2 linked regions of the Kaistia algarum genome follow. The protein of the gene in region 1 interacts with the protein of each later gene in a pairwise test. Links are inferred from orthologs where the notes say so. Each region holds a gene or a part of one and is shown on either strand. Other genes may lie near its edges. The genes, in order: clpS and dps.

The links.
Region 2: the proteins of clpS (region 1) and dps interact in binary tests that used the Escherichia coli proteins (3 or more experiments, as listed by UniProt). The link is inferred for Kaistia algarum from one-to-one orthologs.

Annotation. Positions count from the first base shown.
Region 1 is NZ_JAPKNJ010000001.1:1,266,859-1,269,932, reverse strand. Bases 73-2,826 are described here. They hold clpS (ATP-dependent Clp protease adapter ClpS), read right to left. Parts: upstream 1,738-2,826; coding sequence 1,408-1,737; downstream 73-1,407. Other genes in these bases: OSH05_RS06125 (cobyrinate a,c-diamide synthase), read right to left, coding at 1,929-2,826; clpA (ATP-dependent Clp protease ATP-binding subunit ClpA), read right to left, coding at 73-1,398. In the rest of the region: more of clpA, read right to left, coding at 1-72; more of OSH05_RS06125, read right to left, coding at 2,827-3,074. UniProt on the Escherichia coli protein: Involved in the modulation of the specificity of the ClpAP-mediated ATP-dependent protein degradation.
Region 2 is NZ_JAPKNJ010000001.1:2,693,624-2,696,622, reverse strand. Bases 173-2,851 are described here. They hold dps (DNA starvation/stationary phase protection protein Dps), read right to left. Parts: upstream 1,887-2,851; coding sequence 1,458-1,886; downstream 173-1,457. Other genes in these bases: OSH05_RS12925 (AAA family ATPase), read left to right, coding at 2,184-2,765; OSH05_RS12935 (hypothetical protein), read right to left, coding at 1,001-1,465; OSH05_RS12940 (DUF992 domain-containing protein), read right to left, coding at 427-909. In the rest of the region: OSH05_RS12945 (glycoside hydrolase family 99-like domain-containing protein), read right to left, coding at 1-138; OSH05_RS12920 (disulfide bond formation protein B), read left to right, coding at 2,862-2,999.

The sequences.
Region 1 (3,074 bases):
CAGCGTCGTTTCCAGCGAACGCAGGACCTCGGCGTCGTTCTTAGACACGGTCTTGGGCGGGATCCGCGCCATGGTGGCGATCGTGTCCTCGATCTCCTTGACGCCGATCGTCTTCTTCCGCCGGCCCTCTGGCACGAGCATCTGCGAGGCGCCGGTTTCGTCGATTACGTCGATCGCCTTGTCCGGCAGCTTGCGGTCATGGATATAGCGCGCCGACAGTTCCACCGCCGACTTGATCGCGTCATTGGTATAGCGAACGCGGTGGAAGTCCTCGAAATAGGGCTTGAGGCCCTTCAGGATCTCGATCGCGTCGGGGATCGTCGGCTCGTTGACGTCGATCTTCTGGAAGCGCCGCACCAGGGCACGGTCCTTTTCGAAGAACTGGCGATATTCCTTGTAGGTGGTCGAGCCGATGCAGCGGATCGCGCCGGAGGCGAGCGCCGGCTTCAGCAGGTTCGAGGCGTCCATCGCCCCGCCCGAGGTGGCGCCGGCGCCGATCACCGTATGGATCTCGTCGATGAACAGGATCGAGCCCGGATAGTCCTCGATCTCCTTGACGACCTGCTTCAGCCGCTCCTCGAAATCGCCGCGATAGCGCGTTCCAGCGAGCAGCGTGCCCATGTCGAGCGAAAAGATGGTCGAACCGGCGAGAACGTCCGGCACGTCGCCCTCGACGATGCGCTTGGCAAGCCCTTCCGCGATCGCCGTCTTGCCGACGCCCGGGTCGCCGACGAAGAGCGGATTGTTCTTCTGGCGGCGGCAGAGGATCTGGATCGTGCGGGAAATCTCGGTGTCGCGGCCGATCAGGGGGTCGATCTTACCCTTCTTGGCCTTCTCGTTCAGATTGACGCAATAGGCCTCGAGCGCGTCGGCCTTCTTCTTGCTGCCGTCCTCGCGGCTTTCGACCGTCGCCGCGTCATCATCGACGCCGCGCACCGGCCGGCTCTCGCTCATCCCGGCCCGCTTGGCGATGCCATGCGAGATATAGTTGACCGCGTCATAGCGCGTCATGTCCTGCTCCTGCAGGAAATAGGCGGCATGGCTCTCGCGCTCGGCGAAAATGGCGACGAGCACGTTGGCGCCGGTCACTTCCTCGCGGCCGGACGACTGGACATGGATGACAGCGCGCTGGATCACGCGCTGGAAGCCGGCGGTCGGCTTCGAATCTTCTTCGGGGCCGCGGGCAAGATTGGCGAGTTCGGTGTCGATATAGTCGACGAGGCTGCGCTTCAGCACGTCGAGATCGACATTGCAGGCGCGCATGACGGCGGCCGCGTCCTGATCTTCGATCAGGGCGAGGAGGAGATGCTCGAGCGTGGCATATTCCTGATGGCGCTCGTTCGCGAGAGCGAGGGCCTGGTGGAGTGCCTTTTCGAGGCTGCGGGAGAATGACGGCACGTTAGGACCTCACTTCCTTTCCATCACGCATTGCAGCGGATGCTGGTGCTTGCGGGCGAAATCCATCACCTGCGTGACCTTGGTCTCGGCCACTTCAAAGGTGAAGACTCCACACTCCCCCATGCCATGCTGATGCACATGCAGCATGATCTGCGTCGCTTCCTCCCGGTTCTTGTTGAAGAACCGTTCCAGGACGTGCACCACGAACTCCATCGGCGTGTAATCGTCGTTGAGCAGGAGCACGCGGTAGAGGTTCGGCCGCTTGGTCTTCGGCCGGACTTTGGTGGCGATGCCGATGCCGGAATCGCCGTCGTCAGATCGACGGATGTCTTTGCTCATCGGAACCTGGTCGCACGTCGCAGAAGGGAATCCTGCCGATAATCTCGCTGCAGCGCAATCGCTTAGTTTGACGATTTGACGACCATGCACCGGGAGGGGGCGGTAGGGGTTGTGAAGAGCTATATGGGATGGGCATTCCGCGTTGGGAAGGGCTTCGCCTGAACCGCATTCCTTTGGGCGTTGCGGCCGGCCTATGCGTTGGCGATCGCGTGGAAATAGCTGCCCGAAACGAGGCCGCGCCGGCCGCCTTCGGGACCGAGGGCTTCGCCGCGCGCATCCTGCAGGAAGGCGAAAGGCGCGTCGCCGCCGCGTTCGACCAGCACCGAATAGTGGAATTCGTGGCCGCGAAGGATCGTGCCGGCCTGCCCCAGGATGCCGTCGCCGGAAAGCGTCGCCACGCGGTAGCCGAGATGGAGACGGCGCTCGGCAAAGCTCGTGACGTGGTCGAGCAGCCCGGCCATGGTGTGGCGGACGCCGTCCGCATCGACGAGCGCGCGACCGAGCACCATGTGGCCGCCGCATTCGCCATGCACCGGCCGGGCCTCGGCGAAGCGGCGCAGGCCGCCGAGAAAGGTTTCGGCCGAAGCGATACGGGCGGCGTGAAGCTCCGGATAGCCGCCGGGCAGCCAGCAGGCATCGCAATTCGATGGGGGCGCTTCGTCCGCCAGCGGTGAGAACGGAACGAGGCGTGCGCCCGCCGCGCGCCAGCCGGCGATCACATGCGGATAGAGGAAGGAGAAGGCGGCATCCGAGGCGAGCGCGATGCGCTGTCCTGGCGGTGGCAGGGCGGGCGCGGCGGGAGAGGCATCGGCGAGGGCCGGCGGCAGGGCCAGCGCGGCGATGGCGTCGAGATCGCAGTGACGCTCGATGCTGTCGGCGATCCTGGCGATCGTGGCGCCGATCGCCGCATCCTCGCCGGCCTGCACGAGGCCCAGATGCCGCTCCGGCAGTTGCAGGTCGGCCTGGCGCGGCAAGGCGCCGAGCACGGGCAATCCGATCGCACCCACGGCTTCCTCGACTAGCCGCCGGTGCCGCTCGCTGCCGACGCGGTTCAGGATGACGCCGGCAACACGGACATCGGGATCATGCAGCATCATGCCGCGGAGAATCGCCGCGACGGTCTGTGACTGGCCGGAGACGTCATGGACCAGGATGACGGGCAAGCGGAATCGGGCGGCGAGATCGGCCGTCGAGCCGCGCCGGCCCGGCGGGCCGCTGACCCCGTCGAAGAGGCCGAGCGCGCCTTCGATCAAAAGAAGGTCGGCATCTTGCGACGATAACTGAAGCAGGCCGTCCAGCAGCGGGGGGGCCATCGCCCAGCTATCGAGATTGAAGCT
Region 2 (2,999 bases), 1.4 Mb from region 1 along the record:
GAGAGAGCGGCGAAAGCGCGCGCTCATTCGCCGCGACACCCATCGCTGGCGAACGGCGAAGCGAAGAACCTCGATGTCAAGTTTCAGTTCGATAAGCGCTAATCCGGGCCAGCGCTCGAAGTTCCACAGCTGACGCAACGAATATCCCCAACCTCAGGCCGACAGGCGGCAGTCTTTTGAACGGACGACGCGATCTATATTCGAATGTGCGAACATGACTACGTCAACCCTGCATTGCATGACGGGCTATCGGAATAGCGATTCCGCCAAGCCGTACGAGCCGCCGCCCGGATCGCCGCAACCCGAGCCTCGATACTCGCATCAGCCTCGCTTGACGAGTGAGTTTGGCCAATGTAGCCCAGAATCACCAACGCTGCGCACGAAGTGGCAGCGTTGGGTGCCTGTCGCGAAGGGGGCCGTTCCGCTTTAGGGAGCGGGCGCCGCTACGAGAGTAACGGTGGTCACGCCAGCCGCGACATTGAATCCGGCTTCGCCCTCCACCGACAGCGGCTGCAACGCGATCGACTTGCTGGAACCGCCAACCAGGACATTGGCGCCAAGGCCGCCGACGAACGCTACATCCGCCCCGGCACCGGCATAGTCGCCCGCGAGTGAACCAGGTCCCGGCACCGTGTCGGTAGCCGAGACCACGCCCCAGAGCAGTACACCCTTCTGGATCTCACCGAGGGCAACGCCATATTCGTTGATCTTGCCAGTATAATAGTCCACGGCGTTGCTGTTCACAGGGGTGAACTTGCACTTCATCGTCTGCTTTTCGACGACGAACAGGCCAATGCCCGACGATACGTCGCATTCAAGCTTGCCGACGGCAGCCTTCTCGGCGAAAGCCGGCGAGGCAAGCGGTAGCGCCATCGCCAGAGCGAACAGTCCGTAGCCCAAGATCTTCATGAAAACCTCCAGTTTCCCGCGAATCGAGATCAGTGCGCGGCTGTCTTCTATCACAGCGTCGTTACCAAACGATCCCGACATGCGACGCGGATCAACGATGCCCGAGGAACCATACACGTTGCATGATGGCAAATAGAAACGCCGTGGTCATCCCGAACAACATGATGCCGTTCAAGGCCTCGATGGCGCCGAGCAACTGCCAGTGGCCAAGCAGGTATAGATTGTCATGTCCAAAGCTCGTCAACGCGTTCAACGAATATAGCATCGCTGAAGGAACGGAAGGGAGCGCGCCGAGCACAAGATAAGCGAGGCCCCAGAATGTTGCCTCGGCGGCATGCAAGAAGGTGGCAAGGAACGCTACCGAGCCCATCACGAGCACGAACCGAAGGAGGGAGGGCCGCCCCAACGCCGTCGAATCCAGGACCATCGTCACGCCCCGGTCGATGAGACCGAGGCAGAGTACATGGAAAACAACCGTGGCCACCACCAACGGCACGCCCCAGAGCCAGCTATTTTCCCAGGACGCTTCCAGCGTCGCAACCGCCGACTCAAGCAAGATGGGATTCGAGGAACCAGAGCGACTTGTCGAGGAAGCGAGAATAGGCGGTGAAGATATCGGCCGTATCGGTGTCGCCCGCCTCGTCGGCAGCGTCGATGGCCGAGCGAACCAGGTTCGCCGTATCGGCGTAGCGGTCGGTCAAGGCCTTGAGATGATCGACGATCGAGCTGATGTCGGTCGGATAGGGCTTCAGCGTCGTGGCTCCCGCAACGATTTGCGTCGTTCCGAGGGCGATGCCGCCAAGCTGGGCAGCGCGCTCGGCGATCGTGTCGGCATGATTGTCGATCTCGCTGCGGAAGCCGTCGAGCATCTCGTGCACAGCGATGAACTGAATACCCTTCAGGTTCCAATGCGCCTGCTTGGTGATGAGCGCCAGATCGATCGCGTCGGCCAGGCGGGCGTTGAGCAGCTCGATCATGGCGGACTTGACGTTGGAGGCGAGCGCGATGCGCGAGGACAACTTGGCCACGGTATCTTCTCCTGTTCAGATGCGGATGAATCAGCCCGCGCGGCCCCGTGAGAGCGAAGCGGCGAAGCAACTCGGCCTCTCCATATCACCCGCAGGCATAGCGGAAAACAACGCCGTCGATCTGACTGGGTTCCGCACGCGCAAAATGCCGCGCCCGGCTGGGTATTTCCAAAGAAAGTGGACGGGGCGCGCGTGACGCGGCAGAGTCTGGTGCCCGGCAGATCGCCGCTTTAGATGGAGTTCGCGTTGACCAAGGTCTCTACCCCGCCCGATCCATGGCAGCGCACGGTGACGGAGAACGGCTTCGCCGCCGACGAGGTCATCTCCGCGCTACAAAAATCGCTCCGGCGCGGATTGGTCGACAACGCGCTGCTGCTGGCCTGGGAAATGTTCATCACCAGCCCCGAACTGGAAGAGAAACTCTGGGCGCGGCTTTGCGTCATTTCGGTCGAGGACGTCGGCTTCGGCAATCCGCAGGCGCCGGTCCTCGTCGAGACGCTCTACCAGATGCACCAGCGCTACCCCCGCCCACAGGGCGACCGCTTTCTCTTCGCGGCCCATGCCGTCCGACTGATTGCCACCAGCCCGAAGGAGAGGACCAGCGATGACATGGTCAACTGGGCGATGCGCGGCACGCAACTGGGCGAACTGATGCCCGAGATCATCGACGTCGCGCTCGACATGCACACCCGTCGCGGCCAGGAGATGGGCCGCGACTATGCCTTCTTCATGAACGAGGCCTCGAAGGTCGTGCCGGCCAGCAACGCCGCCGATCCGAAATATCGCGAGTGGATCCTGACGGCACTGAACGATGGCCGCCTGACCTGAAGGCTGCAGAACCCGCACGAGGAAGTGATGCGCCCGACATCGACAGTGCGGAGGCCCGCGGCTAGAAGCGGGCACCTTTCCCCCGGAGCCTCCACCGTGGCATCCACTCGTCGCCTCCTGCCTGCCTCCGCCGCCTTCCTCCTCGGCCTCGCCGCCATCCTTGGCGCCTGGGGGTTTCAGCTCATCGGCGGCTATGTGCCGTGCAAGCTCTGCCTCGAGCAGCGGTTGCCCTAC